DNA from 4 places in the Citrobacter braakii genome. Region 1 is predicted to be linked to each of the others. Evidence: predicted binding sites of a transcription regulator. Region 1 holds the regulator's gene; each other region holds the start of a gene.
The links. The regulator sigma-54, encoded in region 1, starts transcription at its own class of promoters, with help from an activator protein. The targets are predictions, from matches to a motif close to GTTGGCACANNTTTCGCTNT.

Region 1 (5,237 bases):
CCGGAAAGCAGCATGGCGCGTGCGGCAGATGTGCATCTGTGTGTTAAAGTGCCCAAGGAAGCTTGCCCGTTAGGCCTGGCGCCGACCAGCAGCACGACCGCAACGCTGGTGATGGGCGATGCGCTAGCCGTGGCATTATTAAAAGCGCGTGGCTTTACCGCGGAAGATTTTGCGTTATCTCATCCCGGTGGCGCACTAGGCCGTAAGCTTTTACTGCGCGTTAACGATATTATGCATACGGGCGATGAGATCCCGCATGTGACTAAAAGCGCCAGCCTGCGTGACGCCTTACTTGAGATCACGCGTAAAAATCTCGGCATGACCGTCATTTGCGATGATGACATGAAGATTGACGGTATTTTCACCGATGGCGATTTACGTCGCGTCTTCGATATGGGCGTTGATGTTCGCCAGTTAGGCATTGCCGATGTGATGACCCCTGGCGGCATTCGCGTGCGTCCGGGCATTCTTGCCGTCGATGCCCTGAACTTAATGCAGTCCCGCCATATCACCTCGGTAATGGTTGCTGATGGCGACCGGTTACTTGGTGTGTTACATATGCATGATCTGCTGCGTGCAGGTGTAGTGTAAGAAACTCAAGGATAAAGAAAATGAGTAAAGCAGGTGCGTCGCTTGCGACCTGTTATGGACCCGTCAGCACAGACGTTATCACCCGGGCAGAGAACATCCGTTTACTGATCCTGGATGTGGATGGCGTACTGTCTGATGGTCTGATTTATATGGGCAACAACGGTGAAGAGCTGAAGGCTTTTAACGTCCGCGATGGTTACGGAATTCGCTGTGCGCTCACTTCCGGTATCGAGGTTGCCATTATTACCGGACGAAAGGCTAAACTTGTAGAAGATCGCTGTGCCACATTGGGGATCACGCATTTGTATCAGGGGCAGTCAGACAAACTGGTCGCCTTTAACGATCTCCTTAGCAAACTGGCGATCGCTCCTGAAAATGTTGCGTACGTTGGCGATGATCTGATCGACTGGCCGGTGATGGCGCAAGTGGGATTAAGCGTGGCGGTGGCGGATGCTCATCCTTTGCTGATCCCGCGGGCCGATTATGTCACCCGCATCGATGGGGGACGCGGCGCGGTACGTGAAGTCTGCGATTTATTACTCCTGGCGCAGGGCAAACTGGACGAGGCCAAAGGGCAATCGATATGAGCAAAACCAGACGTTGGGTTATCATTCTACTGTCGCTGGCTGTCCTTGTGATGATTGGTATTAATCTGGCAGACAAAGACGACACCGCTGAGGTCGTCGTAAATAACAACGAGCCAACCTATAAGAGCGAACATACTGATACCGTTGTGTATAGTCCCGAAGGCGCACTGAGCTATCACTTGATCGCGCAAAACGTTGAATATTATTCGGAACAAGCGGTTTCGTGGTTTACTCAACCGGTATTAACCACATTTGATAAGGATAAAGTACCGACCTGGACGATCAAAGCTGATAAAGCCAAATTGACCAACGATCGGATGCTATATCTGTACGGCCATGTTGAGGTCAACGCCCTGGTGCCCGACTCTCAACTACGCAGAATGACGACCGATAACGCCCAGATTAACCTGGTGACACAAGACGTCACTTCCGATGATCTCGTCACGTTATATGGCACAACATTTAACTCCAGCGGACTGAAGATGCGCGGCAACTTACGCAGCAAGAACGCCGAGCTGATTGAAAAGGTTAGAACCTCATATGAAATCCAAAACAAACAAACTCAGCCTTAATCTTGTGCTTGCCAGCTCACTTCTGGCCGCCAGCATCCCGGCATTCGCCGTTACCGGCGATACCGAGCAGCCGATTCACATTGAGTCGGACCAGCAGTCTCTTGATATGCAAGGCAATGTAGTGACCTTTACTGGCAATGTGATTGTGACTCAGGGCACCATCAAAATTAACGCCGATAAAGTCGTCGTGACCCGCCCTGGCGGTGAAGACGGTAAAGAAGTCATTGATGGCTATGGTAATCCTGCAACCTTTTACCAGATGCAGGACAACGGTAAACCGGTTAAAGGCCACGCCTCACACATGCATTATGAACTGGCGAAAGACTTCGTCGTTCTCACCGGTAAGGCTTACCTGGAACAGCTCGATAGCAACATCACAGGCGATAAGATCACCTATCTGGTGAAAGAGCAGAAAATGCAGGCCTTCAGCGATAAAGGCAAACGCGTCACCACCGTTCTGGTACCGTCGCAGTTGCAGGACAAAAACAAGGCTCCGGCAGAGAAAAAAGGTAACTGATTCGTTATGGCAACATTAACTGCAAAGAACCTTGCAAAAGCCTATAAGGGCCGCCGTGTGGTGGAAGATGTCAGTCTGACCGTCAACTCCGGGGAGATCGTCGGTCTGCTCGGTCCTAACGGTGCGGGCAAGACAACGACCTTTTACATGGTGGTCGGCATTGTCCCACGTGATGCGGGCAACATTATCATTGATGACGAAGACATCAGCCTACTGCCTCTGCATGCGCGCGCGCGTCGCGGCATCGGCTACTTGCCGCAGGAAGCGTCTATTTTCCGTCGCCTGAGCGTGTTTGATAACCTGATGGCGGTGCTGCAAATTCGTGACGATCTTACCAGCGAGCAGCGGGAAGATCGCGCCAACGAGCTGATGGAAGAGTTCCACATCGAACACCTGCGTGACAGCATGGGACAGTCGCTCTCCGGTGGTGAACGACGCCGCGTGGAGATCGCCCGCGCACTGGCCGCGAATCCGAAATTTATCCTGCTGGATGAACCGTTTGCCGGTGTTGACCCGATTTCCGTTATTGATATCAAACGGATCATCGAACACCTGCGCGACAGCGGGCTTGGGGTGCTGATTACCGACCATAACGTTCGCGAAACGCTGGCAGTGTGTGAGCGCGCCTACATCGTGAGTCAGGGCCACCTGATCGCGCATGGCACGCCAACAGAAATACTGCAGGATGAGCACGTTAAACGCGTATACCTTGGGGAAGACTTCAGACTCTGATAGGGTAGAAGACTTCACGTCACCGCAGGAGAGAACAACTCTGAACATGAAGCAAGGTTTGCAACTCAGGCTTAGCCAACAACTGGCGATGACGCCTCAGCTACAACAGGCTATCCGTCTGTTGCAGCTGTCCACGCTGGAACTTCAGCAAGAACTTCAGCAAGCGCTGGAAAGTAACCCACTGCTCGAGCAAACCGATCTTCACGACGAAATTGATACCCAGGAAAAACAGGACAGCGAATCCCTCGACACCGCAGATGCTCTCGAACAAAAAGAGATGCCAGAGGAGCTGCCGCTTGACGCCAGTTGGGATGAAATTTACACCGCCGGTACGCCTTCTGGCACCAGCGGGGATTACATCGACGACGAACTGCCTGTGTATCAGGGTGAGACCACGCAATCGCTGCAGGATTACCTGATGTGGCAAGTGGAGCTGACCCCGTTCTCGGATACCGATCGCGCGATTGCGACATCCATTGTTGATGCGGTAGACGAAACCGGTTATCTCACCGTAATCCTGGACGATATTCTCGAAAGCATGGGCGATGACGACGTCGGCATGGACGAAATCGAAGCCGTGCTTAAACGCATTCAGCGTTTTGATCCCGTAGGCGTGGCGGCCAAAGATCTCCGCGACTGCTTACTGATCCAACTTTCACAGTTTGATAAAGCCACGCCGTGGCTGGAAGAAGCGCGCCTGATCATCAGCGATCACCTCGATCTGTTAGCCAACCATGACTTCCGCACGCTGATGCGCGTAACCCGGCTGAAAGAAGATGTGCTGAAAGAAGCCGTCAATCTTATTCAGTCCCTGGACCCCAGACCTGGGCAGTCTATCCAGACCGGGGAGCCAGAATACGTTATTCCGGATGTACTGGTGCGTAAGCATAACGATCGCTGGGTGGTCGAACTCAACGGCGACAGCATTCCACGGTTGCAGATTAACCAGCACTACGCCGCCATGTGCAACAGCGCGCGCAACGATGCTGACAGCCAGTTTATTCGTAGCAATCTGCAGGATGCGAAGTGGCTGATTAAAAGCCTGGAAAGTCGCAATGATACGCTGCTGCGCGTCAGTCGCTGCATCGTTGAACAGCAGCAAGCCTTCTTTGATCAAGGCGAAGAGTTTATGAAACCGATGGTGCTGGCGGATATCGCCCAGGCCGTCGAGATGCACGAATCGACCATTTCCCGAGTGACCACGCAAAAGTATCTGCACAGTCCGCGCGGCATTTTTGAATTGAAGTATTTCTTTTCCAGTCACGTTAACACTGAAGGCGGAGGCGAAGCCTCATCCACAGCTATACGTGCACTGGTGAAGAAATTAATTGCTGCGGAAAACCCCGCGAAACCGCTGAGTGACAGCAAGTTAACCTCTATGCTGTCAGAACAGGGTATCATGGTGGCACGCCGCACTGTTGCGAAGTACCGAGAGTCTTTATCCATTCCGCCGTCGAACCAGCGCAAACAGCTGGTCTGACCCAACCGATAAGGAAGACACTATGCAGCTCAACATCACTGGAAACAACGTCGAAATCACTGAAGCCTTACGCGATTTTGTTAATACAAAATTCGCCAAGCTAGAACAATATTTCGACCGGATTAATCAGGTCTATATTGTGTTGAAAGTGGAGAAGGTGACACATATCTCGGATGCAACACTGCATGTGAACGGTGGCGAAATTCATGCCAGCGCGGAAGGTCAGGATATGTACGCCGCCATTGACGGTTTAATTGATAAACTGGCTCGGCAGTTAACAAAACATAAAGATAAACTGAAACAGCACTAACTTGTCCGGGCAGTTAGCGGGTGCAGGACGGCCTGTTGTGTAGCACAACGGGCCATTTGTACAGTTAGCGCTTAGGTGAAATTATGACAAATAACGATACGACTCTACAACTGAGCAATGTTCTTAACCAGGAATGTACACGCGCTGGCGTTCACTGCCAAAGCAAGAAACGCGCGCTGGAAATCATCAGCGAACTGGCGGCAAAACAGCTCAGCTTGCCCTCTCAGGTGGTATTTGAAGCCATTCTGACGCGTGAAAAAATGGGCAGTACCGGCATCGGTAATGGAATTGCTATCCCGCACGGAAAGCTGGAAGAAGACACGATGCGCGCAGTTGGCGTGTTTGTGCAACTTGAAACGCCAATTGCTTTCGACGCCATTGATAATCAACCCGTCGATCTGCTTTTCGCCCTGCTGGTTCCGGCAGACCAAACCAAGACGCATTTGCA
Region 2 (5,237 bases), 670 kb from region 1:
CCGGTAAACGCCCCTTTTTCATGGCCAAACAGCTCAGACTCGATCAAATCTTTCGGAATAGCAGCCATGTTCAGCGCGATAAACGGTGCTTTGACGCGCGGACTATGACGGTGCAACGCATGGGCGACCAGCTCTTTACCGGTCCCGGACTCTCCGTTAATCAATACGCTGATTGAAGAACGGGACAGGCGACCAATAATGCGAAAGACGTCTTGCATTGCCGGTGCTTCGCCGATGATGTCGGTTGTTGGGCCGTTGATTTGAATATTACGCGGCTGCTGCTGTTCCTGATAATGGCTGATGGCGCGTTCGACCAGCGCCACGGCTTCATCAATATCAAAAGGTTTGGGCAGATAATCAAACGCCCCTTGCTGGTAGGCGCTGACGGCAGCATCCAGATCGGAGTGTGCGGTCATTATGATGACCGGAAGCATCGGATGCCGCTGTTTGATCTGTTTTAACAGCGTCAGGCCGTCCATGCCCGGCATACGGATATCCGACAGCAGTACGTCTGGCGTTTTGCTGGCCAGCGCGTCCAGTACCTCTTTACCACTCTCAAATGTAGTGCAGCTTAGTCCTGCCCCTGCGAGCGCACGTTCAAGCACCCAACGGATGGAACTATCGTCATCAACTACCCAGACTATTCCTCGTTGCATAAACGTCACCTTTATTTCCTGATAGGCAGGTAAACCGAGAACTCGGTATGACCCGGCCAACTGGTAAATTCAATTTTGCCGGAATGTTGATCAATCAAATTACGGGCGATGGATAATCCAAGGCCGGTACCGCCTTCGCGACCGCTGACCATTGGGTAGAACAGCGTGTCCTGCAAATGCGAGGGAATTCCCGGGCCGTTATCCTCAACATCAATCCGCGCCGCCAGACGATAACGCATACCGTGCAGCGTGAGCTGAAACGCGGTGCGGGTACGCAGAATAATCTCGCCGCCTTCCGGTCCCAGCGCCTGTAAAGCATTGCGCACGATGTTCAGCAAAACCTGCTCGATCTGGTCCGGGTCGTGCAGTAATTCAGGCAGACTCGGGTCGTAATCACGAATCAGCGTGACGTTTTCCGGCAGCTCCATCGAGACCAGCGCCACCACGCGCTCCGCCACTTTGTGGATACTTTCTGTGACGTGCATTCCCGGCTGTTGTGGTCCCAGTAGACGGTCGACCAGATTACGCAGGCGGTCGGCCTGCTCAATAATGACTTTGGTATATTCGGTCAGCGCCGGGTCCGGAAGCGCTTTACTGAGTAGTTGCGCCGCGCCGCGTAATCCACCCAGCGGATTTTTAATTTCGTGCGCCAGGCCGCGCACCAGATCGCGGGCAGCAATCTGCTGGGCGTGCTGGAGCTGTTCCTGGCTCAGACGGCGCTGGTTATCCATTGGCGCCATCTCCAGCAGGATAAGGCCATCAGGCAGCCTCTGAGCGGTCACAGAGAGGATGTGTGAGTGGCTATCTATCACCAGCGTCACTTCGTTATCCGTAAAGCCCTGGCCTGCTTCCAGGCTCTCTCGCATCAGCCCGATGTTTAAGGAGAAATAACTCAACAGATCGGGAAGTGGGGTACCAAACAGTTTGCGGGAGCTTTGGGCGAGCAGCTGTTGTGCCGCCGGGTTGGCGTAATGTACCGCCAGCTCATCGTCGACGAGTAAGATGCTGTTGATTAAAGAATTGAGGATCTGCCCAGCATCGGGCAGCGTGCCGGTTGCCATTCAGCAGTCTCCTGAAAAGTGTTGCACCAATTTAGTGCATTATAGCTTTTTACATCAAAAAAGCGCGAGGAAGCAGGTTGTTAGTGGAGAAAAAAGCCCATCCTGGGATGGGCTAAAAGTTCCACGGCAACTTAAAGACTCTATATTTTTCTTGCTACAGCCGCGTGGGTCGCAACAAGAAATCTACGGAGTATTGGTACTAATTAAACGCTGTAGTACAGCTCAAACTCTACCGGGTGCGGAGTCATACGCACGCGGTCATCTTCTTCGCGACGCAGCGTAATGTACGCATCGATCGCTTCATTGGTGAACACGCCGCCTGCAGTCAGGAACTCACGGTCCAGATCCAGTTCTTTCAGTGCTTCTTCCAGAGAACCAGCAACCTGTGGGATCTCTTTCGCTTCTTCCGGCGGCAGGTCGTACAGGTTTTTGTCCATGGCTTCGCCTGGGTGGATCTTGTTCTTAATACCGTCAAGGCCAGCCATCAGCAGTGCTGCGAAGCACAGGTACGGGTTAGCAGCCGGGTCCGGGAAACGCACTTCGATACGACGCGCTTTCGGAGAAGCCACTACCGGAATACGGATAGAAGCAGAACGGTTACGGGCAGAGTAAGCCAGCATTACCGGCGCTTCGTAGCCTGGGACCAGACGCTTGTAAGAGTTGGTGGTTGGGTTAGCCAGGGCGTTGATCGCTTTAGCGTGTTTGATTACGCCGCCGATGTAGAACAGCGCCTGCTCAGACAGACCCGCATATTTGTCGCCAGAGAACAGGTTTACGCCGTTCTTGGACAGGGACATGTGGCAGTGCATACCGGAACCGTTATCGCCAAACATAGGTTTTGGCATAAAGGTCGCGGTCTTACCGAAACGGTGAGCGACGTTGTGAACCACATATTTGTAGATCTGAATTTCGTCCGCTTTTTTGGTCATGGTGTTAAAGCGGGTCGCGATTTCGTTCTGACCTGCGGTCGCCACTTCGTGGTGATGCGCTTCAACAACCAGGCCCATTTCTTCCATGATCAGACACATGGTAGAACGGATGTCCTGAGAAGAATCTACCGGAGGAACTGGGAAGTAACCGCCTTTCACGCCAGGACGGTGACCTTTGTTACCACCTTCGTATTTGGTGGAAGAGTTCCATGCGCCTTCGATGTCATCGATAGCCACGTGGGAACCGGAAATGGACGCGCCGAAACGGATGTCGTCAAACAGGAAGAACTCTGGCTCAGGCCCGAACAGAACGGTGTCTGCGATGCCGGTAGAACGCAGATACTCTTCAGCGCGTTTAGCGATGGAGCGCGGGTCGCGGTCGTAGCCCTGCAGCGTACCTGGTTCCAGGATATCGCAACGGATGATCAGGGTGGACTCTTCATAGAACGGGTCGATGAGTGCAGTAGACGCATCTGGCATCAGAACCATGTCTGATTCGTTAATGCCTTTCCAGCCACCGATTGAGGAGCCGTCAAACATTTTGCCTTCTTCAAAGAATTCGGCATTTACCTGATGAGCAGGAATAGTGACGTGCTGTTCTTTACCTTTGGTATCAGTGAAGCGTAAATCAACAAACTTCACTTCGTGTTCGTTCAGCATCGTCAAAACGTGTTCAGCGGACATACTTACTCTCCCGGATTGGTCATGGTCGTCGTGGTAACGAAGTCTTCAATTCTGCAAAAAATTGGCCGTGTCGCCGTAAAAAATATAAAGCGAAATCTGTGCCAACTTTTAAATTGCCCCTAAAAGGCGTTATCATGCGCACTATCGTGCAAAGGGGCTGCACCATGAAGGTTGTATTGCACCATTATAGTGCTTTAATGTGAACATTAAGCACCATATTGGTGCAAAGCATGTCAGATTACCCCTTTTAACGCTCCGTGAATGTGATCACAAAGAAACTCTGCAATACTTGTTTGCGGAGGATGTTTGTGATCCTGTTTTGTACTGCGATTAATCCGTGTACAATAACGCGCTATTTCTAAAATGCCTGAGGCAAAGTTGTGATCGAAAATTTGCGTAACATCGCCATCATCGCGCACGTAGACCATGGTAAAACGACCCTGGTAGACAAGCTGCTCCAACAATCCGGTACGTTCGATGCACGTGCTGAAACCCAAGAGCGCGTGATGGACTCCAACGATTTGGAGAAAGAGCGTGGGATTACCATCCTCGCTAAAAACACCGCTATCAAATGGAATGACTACCGTATCAACATCGTTGATACCCCAGGGCACGCCGACTTCGGTGGTGAAGTTGAACGTGTAATGTCCATGGTCGACTCCGTGCTGCTGGTGGTGGATGCAATGGATGGTCCGATGCCGCAGACGCGCTTCGTGACCAAAAAAGCCTTTGCCCATGGCCTGAAGCCAATTGTTGTTATCAACAAAGTTGACCGCCCTGGCGCGCGTCCTGACTGGGTTGTTGATCAGGTATTTGACCTGTTCGTTAACCTCGACGCTACCGACGAGCAGCTGGACTTCCCGATCGTTTACGCTTCCGCGCTGAACGGTATCGCAGGTCTGGATCACGAAGATATGGCTGAAGACATGACTCCGCTGTATCAGACCATCGTTGATCGTGTTCCGGCTCCAAGCGTAGACCTTGATGGCCCGCTGCAGATGCAAATCTCTCAGCTGGACTACAACAACTACGTTGGCGTAATCGGCATCGGCCGTATCAAACGCGGTAAAGTTAAACCGAACCAGCAGATCACTATCATTGATAGCGAAGGCAAAACCCGTAACGGTAAAGTCGGTAAAGTTCTGACCCATCTGGGTCTGGAACGTATCGAGAGTGATATTGCCGAAGCGGGCGATATCATCGCGATCACCGGTTTAGGCGAACTGAACATCTCCGACACCATCTGCGACCCGCAGAACGTCGAAGCGCTGCCGGCTCTGTCCGTTGATGAACCGACCGTAACCATGTTCTTCTGCGTAAACACCTCCCCGTTCTGTGGTAAAGAAGGTAAATATGTTACCTCTCGTCAGATCCTTGACCGCCTGAACAAAGAGCTGGTGCACAACGTTGCGCTGCGCGTCGAAGAAACCGAAGATGCGGATGCGTTCCGTGTATCCGGTCGTGGTGAGCTGCACCTGTCTGTTCTGATCGAGAACATGCGTCGTGAAGGTTTCGAAATGGCGGTTTCCCGTCCGAAAGTAATCTTCCGCGAAATCGACGGCCGTAAACAAGAGCCGTTCGAAAACGTAACGCTGGACGTAGAAGAGCAGCATCAGGGTTCTGTCATGCAGGCTCTGGGTGAGCGTAAAGGCGACCTGAAAAACATGAATCCAGATGGCAAAGGCCGCGTACGTCTTGACTACGTGATCCCAAGCCGTGGTCTGATCGGCTTCCGTTCAGAATTCATGACCATGACTTCCGGTACCGGTCTGCTGTACTCCACCTTCAGCCACTACGACGATGTTCGTGCGGGTGATGTGGGTCAGCGTCAGAACGGCGTACTGATCTCCAATGGCCAGGGTAAAGCAGTTGCGTTCGCACTGTTCAGCCTGCAGGACCGCGGTAAG
Region 3 (5,237 bases), 570 kb from region 1:
GGTGATCAGATCGCCCAGTTGCGGCAGCGGTGAGCCAACGGTCACTACCGGCAACGCGGTGGCGATAGTCAGCATCACACCCACCATCACAAACGGCGTCAGGCGGAAAACCCAACTGGAGTCCGCAGGCGCAATGCTCTGACGGCCCAGCAGTTTGATAATGTCGCGGTATTCCTGCAAAACGCCCGGACCGCGGCGATTGTGCAAACGCGCACGTGCCACGCGGGTAATACCGGACAGCAGCGGCGCAACGGCAAACAGCACCAGCGCCTGAATTAACGGATATAGAACACTCATTCTCAGGCTCCTCGTGAAACCACAATCACCACCAGTACCGCCAGCTCAATCAGCGCCAGGCGACGGAACAGCACCGGTGCAGCCGCATTCTGCCAGCCCGGAACCAGTGATACCGGATTCAGCCATTTGCGCAGTTTGAGTACCGGCGCAAAGGCTTCTTTCACCGGCATGGCAAAACCGTGTGCGGTAATGACCATTGACTGCTCGTGATCGTAACCACACACCCATGCCGCACCGCGTGAACGCGATGGCAGACGGTTGCCTTTGAAAATCGCCATGATGATGAACGGCAACAGCGGACATGCGATCAGCAGCAGCGTGATCATTGGCTGAGAAACGGTGGTGTTCGCGGTTTCCAGCGGCAGCGGAACGGCAGCGGAGATCATCGGCAGCAGCCACGGCGCAGCAACGCCCCCAATCACGCAGCAGATAGCCAACGCGACTACGCTAACGCCCATCAGGATTGGCGCGCAGCAGGCATTTTCAGCTTCCTTCGTGCGCGGTGCGCCAAGGAACGTAACGCCATAGACTTTCGCCATACACATCACCGCCAGCGCGCCGGTAATCGCCAGTCCTACCGCCAGCAACGGTCCTAACAGACGACCGACAAAAGCACCGCTGTTGCCAAGCTTAAAGAAGGACTGGTAGATAACCCACTCACCGGCAAAACCGTTCAGCGGCGGCAGTGCGGCCATCGCCATCAGGCCAACCAGCATCGCCAGAGAGATAACCGGCATACGTTTACCGATACCGCCCAGTTTTTCGATATCACGATGACCGGTACGGAACCAGATGCTGCCTGCGCCCAGGAACAGAACGCTTTTGAACAGGCTGTGGTTTACCAGGTGGTACAGACCGCCGGTCAAACCCAGCGCAATCAGCGCAGGTTGATTCAGGGAAATTCCGGTTACGCCAGCGCCCAGCCCCAGCAGAATAATGCCGATGTTTTCCAGCGTGTGGTATGCCAGAAGACGCTGAATGTTGTGTTCCATCAGCGCATACAGACCGCCGACAAACGCGGTGATCATTCCCAGCACCAGCAGCGTAATGCCCCACCACAGCGGCGCATTACCGCCCAGCAGCGACAGGGAGAGAATACCCAGCAGCCCCACCTTCATGACGACGGTAGAGAACAGCGCCGCAGCCGGTGCGCTGGCATTGGCGTGTGCCTGTGGCACCCATCCGTGCAGCGGAATAATCCCGGCCAGCAGGCCAAAACCCGCCACGCCCAGCAGCCAGATATCAGACCCGAGCGGCAGCTCCTGAGTGCGCAGGTCAAGCAGGCGCAGCTCCAGGGTGCCGTAGCGTTGCCACACCAGGTAGCAGGCAATAGCCAGCAGTAGCGTGCCAACGCGGCCCAGCGCAAACCACAGTTTGCCCTCTTTGCTGCAGCCGGTGAGGAACACGGCACACAGCGCCATGATTTCCGCCATCACCACCAGCGTTCCGAGGTTGCTGGCAACCACCGCACATACCGCCGCGGCCATCAGCAGATTCACCAGCAGCCCGTTGGCTTTTACCTGCGGATGACGATGCCAGTCAATGTTGTACAGGCTGACAAACAGGCCGCACAGGCCCAATGTAATCAGCCAGATAGCGTTCAACGGGGTAATTTGCACACTGTGACCAATAAATGGCATCACACCGCTTACCGCCAGAGCATTAGTCAGTACGGTGAAACCCGCAGCCGCTGTACACAGGCTGCCAACCGCACCGCCAACCCCGGCAATCCAGCCGCTCAGCGGTTTATGAAATGAAAACAGAAATGCCAGAACCGCAGCCGCCGTAAACCAGGCTACGCCGCTGTTAATCAGTGAAATTGCGCTCATTTTGCATCCCCACTCTGAGCCTGCTGAAACAAGGTGAGATCGCCGAAGTCGGTATTGAAAGTCAGCTCACGCTTACGTTTGCTGGCGCGGGCAATATCCACGTTACTCACCAGGTGCAGGGCTTTGGTCGGGCACATGCGTACACAGGCCGGACCAAGCTCGTCAAAACTACACAGATCGCATTTCACCGCGATGGCACGAATACCCGGAACCCAGTCCAGCAACGTGCTCACGCGGGCAGGCGCTGGCGGAGCCGGAGGCGCTTTTGGCGTATTGGCGTTTGCCGGGATATGCAGCGGACGGCTACCGGAAAACTCAATCGCGCCAAACGGACAGGCGATCCCGCACAGTTTGCAGCTTACACACAGGCTTTCATTCAGCTGCACGGCACCATCAACGCGATTAATCGCATTAACCGGACAAACGGTGGCGCAAGGCGCATCTTCGCAATGGTGGCAAAGCTGCGGGGCGGATTCTTTTTCATTTAACATCACTTTCAGGCGCGGCATTGACTGCAGGCCATGCTGGCGATGTGTCTCTGAGCAGGCGGCTTCACAGGTGTGGCAGCCGATGCAAAGAGTGGAGTCAGCAATTACAAAACGATTCACCAGGCATTCCTCAGGTGATAGTCATTTTTGACGAAAACATGTCTGGAAAATGTCATTTCGACATTTTTCGACATGCCCATTCCCTAAACGTCGTGACGCAGTATGAAAGTGCATCATGACAAAAGTGGGCACACCCAAGGCTTAAGCCGGGCTATGTCCCTCAATCAGTTGGCTTAAATTCACCGGCATATTGTTTTCAACCGCGGTATAGAGGCTGTCGTAGACGGTGGCGATTTTTTCGAGATAGTGCTCCAGCACCTGCTCGCGATCGCGGTTGCTGATACGCTCATCAACCTTACCGTCGATGGTCAACTCAGCCTGTGCAATCAGTTGCTTATCATCACCGTCTTTCGTTTCAACGTAGTACTCGATGGTGTGGCTGTTAAAGCCGTCCGCCAGCGTGACGTAGATAGTGAAGTGTTCAAAAAGGACGAAGCAGAGATCCTTGTCCGGTGCGCAGCTCATTGCATGATGCAAACGCGCTTTTGACAGGGTGATCCCCTGAACCAGCGAGTTGCAGTAAATACGCCACTGGTCCTGTAGGCGACGATGCCGTTCAGCGATGTAATCGGCTTTTTCGCTTATTTCCCAAATAGTCATGTCAGGTTACCCGTTTAGCAGAGATGAACAGCTTTAAGCACATTTCATGCCAAAATTAAAAACCTTGATTTTCATATAGATAAAAAATCAAAGAGCGGTGACGACATGTCATTTCGTCATCGTCGTCATTGTCACGATCGAAAAAATTCAAGCTGGCATGTTTATTGCTTTTAATACGGCAACTTCACAGGAGGCGGTATGCACGAAATAACCCTCTGCCAACGGGCACTGGAATTGATTGAACAACAGGCCACGCAATACGGTGCTCAACGAGTAACTGGGGTCTGGCTCAAAATTGGCGCATTTTCTTGCGTAGAAACCAGCGCTCTCGCCTTTTGTTTTGATCTGGTATGCCGCGGGACCCTTGCAGAAGGTTGTAAACTCCACCTCGAAGAACAAGAAGCCGAATGTTGGTGCGAATCTTGTCAGCAATACGTCACCTTACTGACGCAACGCGTGCGCAGATGTCCGCAATGCAACAGCGATATGCTGAGAATTGTGGCCGATGACGGCTTACAGATTCGACGTATTGAAATAGATGAAACTCCAGCGCCGGATGCCGACGCCTAAGCGTCATCATCCGGCAACTGAAGTATCGCAAGTAATAAATCAGGAGTGAGCGATGTGTACGACATGTGGTTGCGCTGAAGGCAACCTTTATATAGAGGGTGATGAGCATAATCCCCACTCGGCGTTTCGCAGCGCGCCATTTGCCCCAGCGGCTCGTCCGGCGCTGAATATTACCGGGGTGAAGACCTCCAATTTCACACCGAGCCAGACTGAAGAAGGCGATTTGCATTACGGTCACGGTGAAGCAGGCACCCACGCACCAGGCATGAGTCAACGCCGGATGCTGGAAGTGGAAATTGACGTGCTGGATAAAAACAACCGTCTGGCTGAGCGCAACCGCGCCCGCTTTGCTGCCCGTCAACATCTGGTATTAAACCTTGTCTCAAGCCCAGGCTCCGGTAAAACCACGCTGCTGACCGAAACGCTGATGAAGCTCAAAGACAGCGTGCCTTGCGCCGTCATTGAAGGCGACCAGCAGACGGTTAACGATGCCGCCCGTATTCGCGCCACAGGTACGCCCGCCATCCAGGTCAACACCGGTAAAGGTTGCCACCTTGACGCACAAATGATTGCTGACGCCGCGCCACGTTTGCCGCTTGAAGACAACGGCATCCTGTTCATTGAAAACGTCGGGAACCTGGTTTGCCCGGCCAGCTTCGACCTCGGCGAACGCCATAAAGTGGCGGTGCTTTCCGTCACCGAAGGCGAAGACAAGCCGCTGAAATACCCGCATATGTTTGCCGCCGCGTCGCTGATGCTGCTCAACAAAGTAGACCTACTGCCGTACCTCAATTTTGACGTAGAAAAGTGCATCGCCAGCGCCCGGGAAGTGAACCCGGAAATTGAGATCATCCTGATTTCCGCCACCAGTGGCGAAGGCATGGACCAATGGCTCTCCTGGCTGGAGACGCAGCGATGTGCATAGGTGTTCCGGGTCAAATCCGCACCATTGATGGCAACCAGGCCAAAGTCGACGTTTGCGGTATTCAGCGCGACGTCGACCTGACGCTGGTCGGAAGCTGCGATGAACACGGCCAACCCCGTCTGGGTCAGTGGGTACTGGTCCACGTCGGCTTTGCCATGAGCATCATTAATGAAGCTGAAGCGCGCGACACGCTCGACGCGCTACAAAACATGTTTGACGTTGAGCCGGATGTCGGCGCGTTGTTGTATGGCGAGGAAAAATAATGCGTTTTGTTGACGAATACCGCGCACCAGAACAGGTGATGCAGTTGATAGAGCACCTGTGTGAACGTGCCGCACACCTCCCCTACACTGCTGAACGCCCGCTGCGCATCATGGAAGTGTGTGGTGGTCATACCCACGCTATCTT
Region 4 (5,237 bases), 1.7 Mb from region 1:
GCGGAGAGGGTTACAACGACCTTAGTACTGCGTGGGAGCCGGAACCGCAGATGACGGATTAACCTGGGTTGGTGACGTTGACGGAACCGTGGTAGTAGCCCCACCGCTCGCCTGAACCGGTACTGCTGTTTGCTGTACCGGGACCAGCGTCAGGTCAGCTTTAGTCCCACCCTGATTGATGACCGTCTGAACGGTATCAGTAATAAAGACCAGTTTATCATTTACCGTAATAGCCGCACTCAGCAGAATACGGGCGTTAGGTTGAATATCTGCCGGGTTGAACGGTAATACAAAGCTGAAAGGCGCCTGTTTACCTTCAGTACGAACCGCTTTTTGCGACAGCACTTTTGACGGCGCATCGGCCAGTGAAGCATCTGACAGTGTAACGGTTAGCACCGCATCGGGTGGCAAGGCCACTTTCTGACGGATCCATACTGTACCGGAGACATTTGGCTGCTGAATTTTAGACTGTGTGTCAGAAATTGAGGTATTAGGGCTTGGCGCAGGTGTCTGAATATCAGCGCTTTTATCGGCACAGGCCGCCAGAGCGACTGCAACCGCTAAACCACTTACCATGTGCACGAGTTTCATTAAATTCTCCTTATCATCTATGCACCAGCGAGAACTTTCCTCGCCAGAAGAGTGGTTAACAAAAACATAACGTGACTAAGTGTGGCACAAGACAGCTATTTTTGCCTGTAATAGGCCAGTAATTCAGACAATTGCACCCATCGGACCACTTTTAAAATTGCGTTATACTCTGCCTACCTCGCTGCGACATCGATATCACCTGGAGAGCACGTATGAGTCTGGCACTGAAAAATTTGCTGACATTGTTAAATCTGGAAAAAATTGAAGAAGGACTCTTTCGGGGCCAAAGTGAAGACTTAGGGTTACGTCAGGTTTTTGGGGGACAGGTTGTCGGTCAGGCGCTATATGCCGCAAAAGAAACCGTACCGGAAGAGCGTCTGGTACACTCTTTTCACAGCTACTTTTTACGCCCCGGCGATAGCCAAAAGCCCATCATCTATGATGTGGAAGTCCTGCGTGATGGTAACAGCTTCAGCGCGCGCCGAGTTGCTGCGATCCAGAATGGTAAACCCATTTTTTACATGACCGCCTCTTTTCAGGCACCGGAAGACGGATTTGAACATCAGAAAACCATGCCGGATGCGCCGGGTCCCGATGAGCTGAAATCAGAAACGGAAATTGCCCGCTCAGTGGCGCATTTGCTGCCGCCGCTGTTGAAAGAAAAATTTATCAACGATCGTCCGTTGGAAGTACGCCCTGTCGAGTTTCATAACCCCCTAAAAGGTCACGTCGCACCTCCGACGCGCCAGGTATGGATCCGAGCTAACGGCGTGCTGCAGGACGATCTGCGCGTCCATCAGTATCTGCTGGGTTATGCCTCAGACCTGAACTTCCTGCCTGTTGCGCTGCAACCGTATGGGATTGGCTTCCTGGAAAAAGGGATTCAGATCGCCACCATTGACCATTCCATGTGGTTCCACCGTCCGTTTAATATCAATGAATGGCTGCTGTATAACGTCGAGAGTACTTCGGCATCCGGTGCCCGGGGCTTTGTACGCGGAGAGTTTTATACCCAGGATGGCGTGCTGGTCGCTTCTACCGTACAGGAAGGGGTAATGCGTAATCGCAATTGAGAATTACCGGATGGTGGCGCAAAAGCGTTGCCATCCGGCAAATTGAGAATCAGGCGTTGTAAGCGTTCTCGCCGTGACTGTTTACATCCAGACCTTCGCGCTCCTGCTCTTCCGGTACGCGCAAACCCACCGTCATATCCGCCAGCTTATAGCCAATGAAAGCCACCACGCCGGACCAGACGATGGTGATAGCCACGCTTTCCAGTTGCACCAGCAGCTGATGCCCCATGGTCACGCCCTCGGCAAAGCCCACGCCTCCCAAAGAGCTGGCAGCGAAAACTCCGGTCAGGATACAGCCGACAATGCCGCACACGCCGTGAACGCCAAACACGTCACACGGATCGTCCACACGCAGAAAACGCTTCAGCATGGTCACGCCCCACAGGCCTGCCAGACCCGCAACGACACCGATAATCAGCGCGCCGCCGACACCGATATAGCCACATGCAGGTGTTACGCCCACCAGACCCGCAATGGCACCAGAGCAGGCGCCCAGCAGAGACGGTTTACCACGCAGCGCCCATTCACCGAAGATCCATCCGAGGATGGCTGCAGCGGTGGCGACCACGGTATTGACGAAGGCCAGTGCGGCGATTTCATTTGCCGTACCCGCTGAACCAGCGTTAAAGCCAAACCAACCAATGTAGAGAATAGCGGTACCGGTGAAGACCATCGGCAGGTTATGCGGTTTAAAAGCTTCTTTGCCAAAACCGACACGTTTGCCAATCAGATACGCGCCTACCAGACCGGCAATCGCCGCGTTGATGTGTACAACCGTTCCACCAGCAAAATCCAGCGCGCCGTGGGAAGCCAGCAAGCCGCCGCCCCAGACCATATGGGCAATGGGGATGTACGACAGCGTTAACCATACCACCACAAAAATCAGCACCGCGGAGAAGCGAATACGTTCAGCCAGCGCACCGACGATTAGCCCAACGGTGATGCAGGCGAACGAGCCCTGAAAAGCAACGTGAATGTACTGGTAGAAGCTCCCCGTTACCGCCGTCAGCGCAATATTCTTCAGCAATACCCAGTTGAAGTTGCCGAAGAAATTATTACCTTCGCCGAAGGCCAGTGAGTAGCCATAAACCACCCATAAAATACAAACCAGAGCAAATGTCACCGTAACCTGAGTCAGCATCGACAGCACGTTCTTACCGCGAATCAAACCGCCGTAGAACAGCGCAATGCCAGGGATGGTCATAAACAGCACCAGCGCGGTACAGATCATCATAAAAGCGTTATCCGCTTTATCCGCAACCGCCGGTGCCGCCATCGCCAGTCCCGGCAGCAGCGCCAGTGAAGCAATACCTGTTTTCATCGTTGCTATCTTCATTTTTTGGTTTCCTATCACTGTGTGCCAGACGTTACAGTGCGGCTTCGTCGGCTTCGCCGGTACGAATACGAATCACACGTTGCAGCTCGGCGACGAAGATTTTGCCGTCGCCAATTTTTCCGGTGTATGCCGCCTTACTGATGACATCAATCACGCCATCCAGTTGGTCGTCGGCAATCGCCACATCAATCTTCACCTTCGGCAGAAAATTGACGCTATATTCAGCCCCACGGTACAGCTCAGCATGACCTTTCTGTCGGCCAAACCCCTTCACTTCGGTGACGGTCAGCCCCTGAATACCAATAGACGACAATGCTTCACGGACGTCTTCCAGTTTGAACGGTTTGATTACCACGGTAACCAGCTTCATAGATCCCCTCCAGTCAGAATTCAGTAGTGGCTGCAGATACACGAGAGGAATATTGCAAGGGATGTGCCAGGAATGAAAAAGGCGGGATGATTCAGGTTCTCAGGGTACTTCCGGGAGAGGAAAAGAAAAAACGCACTATAACGGTGCATAGTGCGTTACATTTTTGCACCAGATTGTTGATTGCCGGATGGCAGCGTAAACGCCTTACCCGGCCTACGAGACCGTGCTGGCCCCAGACCGGATAAGCGCCGCGCCATCAGGCGATAACAGAATCGTCTTGCGTGCTGGCGGCTAACTCTTCACCCGCCAACTGTAGCTGATACATCTGCCAGTAACGGCCTTGCGCCGCCAGTAATTGCTGGTGCGTACCACGCTCCACCGCCTGACCGCGATGCAGCACCAGAATGGTGTCCGCATCGACAATCGTCGATAACCGATGCGCAATCACCACCAGCGTGGTGTGTTCACGTACCGCCGCCAGAGCTTGCTGAATGGCCTGTTCAGTACCGGAGTCAATACTGGCCGTGGCTTCGTCGAGGATCAACACCTGTGGCGTTTCAACCAACACCCGCGCCAACGCCAGCAGCTGTTTTTGACCAACGGAGAGATTATTGCCCTGCTCGCCCAGACGGGTATGAATCCCCTCGCTCAGACCTCGCGCCAGTTCAGCCAGTTGCACGGTCTCCAGCGCCTGCCATACCCGCTCTTCTGAGATATCGCGGCCCAGCGTAACGTTCGCCAGGAAGGTATCTGCCATCACCACCGGATCCTGCTGCACCATGGCGATGCCCTGACGTAACGCACCGTGGCTCAGTGAAGACAGCGGCCGTCCATCAAGGCGGATTTCCCCCTGCGTCAGCGGGTAGTAACCCATCAACAGGCTGGCGAGCGTGCTTTTACCACTGCCGGTGTGTCCGACCAAAGCCACAAAGCTGCGCGAAGGCACGGACAAACTGATATTTTGCAGCACCAGATTGTCGTCGCGATAGGCAAATGAAACGTTATCCACCTCAATGTCCCCGCTCTTTAGCGGCCGCTCATCTTCACCATAGCGCTGACGTGGCCCATCCATCAGTTCGAACACTCGCTCACCGGCGACAACCGCCTGCTGCAACATTGATTGCTGAGTGGTCAACTCGATCAGCGGTTCGTTCAAACGGCCGAGGTAGCTGATAAACGCGTACAGCACGCCAACCTCGATCGAGCTGCCAGAGGTAAAACTGAACAGCATCAGCAATCCGCAGAGGATCAGCGCCGAGAAAAGGCTAAGCAGCGGGCGCAACAAAAAACCATCCAGTCGCAGGGTCTGCATACGCGCCATATAGTGCGAGCGGCTTGCTTCGCCCATTCTCTCGCCAAATCGCGCCTGCTGGCGGAACTGCTGGATAACACTCATGCCGTTGATGACTTCGTTAAAGCCATCGTTAATATCCGCCAGATAAGCGCGAACCCGGCGCACAATCGGGGTGCTGTAGCGTTGATAAATCACCATCACCACCAGCACGGCCGGGAAAATGGCCATCGCCACTAGCGCCATACGCCACTCAAGGCTGAACATCGCTACCAGCATGGCGCCAATTAATGCCGCGCTGCGCAGGACCGTTGCTACCACCGTCACGTACAGGTCGCGAATAACTTCAGTGTCGTTGGTCACGCGGGAGATTAGCTGCCCGACAGGTTGAGTATCAAAGGCGCTGAGCGGCTGGCGCAGCGCAGCGTCCATTACGTCGGTGCGCAACTGTTGTACTACGCCAACTGCCGCCTGGTTAAACAGCAATGACTGCGCGTAATGCAGGCCAGCCGCCAGCAGTTGTAGACCGATATATGCCGCAACCAGCCCGGCGACCATCGCCAGCGGCAGATTATT

Region 2: glnA (glutamate--ammonia ligase) is a predicted target of sigma-54. The motif match lies at 3,417-3,436, and genes of this name have one in related genera.
Region 3: hypA (hydrogenase maturation nickel metallochaperone HypA) is a predicted target of sigma-54. The motif match lies at 3,486-3,505, and genes of this name have one in related genera.
Region 4: glnK (P-II family nitrogen regulator) is a predicted target of sigma-54. The motif match lies at 3,422-3,441, and genes of this name have one in related genera.

What each region holds. Positions count from the first base shown of each region.
Region 1 covers NZ_CP045771.1:1,501,815-1,507,051, reverse strand. The annotation lists gene kdsD (arabinose-5-phosphate isomerase KdsD) at 1-591, shown strand, start outside; gene kdsC (3-deoxy-manno-octulosonate-8-phosphatase KdsC) at 612-1,178, shown strand; gene lptC (LPS export ABC transporter periplasmic protein LptC) at 1,175-1,750, shown strand; gene lptA (lipopolysaccharide ABC transporter substrate-binding protein LptA) at 1,719-2,267, shown strand; gene lptB (LPS export ABC transporter ATP-binding protein) at 2,274-2,999, shown strand; gene rpoN (RNA polymerase factor sigma-54) at 3,046-4,479, shown strand; gene hpf (ribosome hibernation promoting factor) at 4,502-4,789, shown strand; gene ptsN (PTS IIA-like nitrogen regulatory protein PtsN) at 4,873-5,237, shown strand, end outside.
Region 2 covers NZ_CP045771.1:834,677-839,913, reverse strand. The annotation lists gene glnG (nitrogen regulation protein NR(I)) at 1-656, opposite strand, end outside; gene glnL (nitrogen regulation protein NR(II)) at 668-1,717, opposite strand; gene glnA (glutamate--ammonia ligase) at 1,921-3,330, opposite strand; gene typA (ribosome-dependent GTPase TypA) at 3,711-5,237, shown strand, end outside.
Region 3 covers NZ_CP045771.1:2,073,223-2,078,459, reverse strand. The annotation lists gene GFC06_RS09670 (respiratory chain complex I subunit 1 family protein) at 1-297, opposite strand, end outside; gene hycC (formate hydrogenlyase subunit 3) at 300-2,126, opposite strand; gene hycB (formate hydrogenlyase subunit HycB) at 2,123-2,734, opposite strand; gene hycA (formate hydrogenlyase regulator HycA) at 2,876-3,334, opposite strand; gene hypA (hydrogenase maturation nickel metallochaperone HypA) at 3,533-3,904, shown strand; gene hypB (hydrogenase nickel incorporation protein HypB) at 3,957-4,829, shown strand; gene hypC (hydrogenase 3 maturation protein HypC) at 4,820-5,092, shown strand; gene hypD (hydrogenase formation protein HypD) at 5,092-5,237, shown strand, end outside.
Region 4 covers NZ_CP045771.1:4,670,261-4,675,497, forward strand. The annotation lists gene GFC06_RS22065 (YbaY family lipoprotein) at 22-591, opposite strand; gene tesB (acyl-CoA thioesterase II) at 804-1,664, shown strand; gene amtB (ammonium transporter AmtB) at 1,714-3,000, opposite strand; gene glnK (P-II family nitrogen regulator) at 3,032-3,370, opposite strand; gene GFC06_RS22085 (SmdB family multidrug efflux ABC transporter permease/ATP-binding protein) at 3,627-5,237, opposite strand, start outside.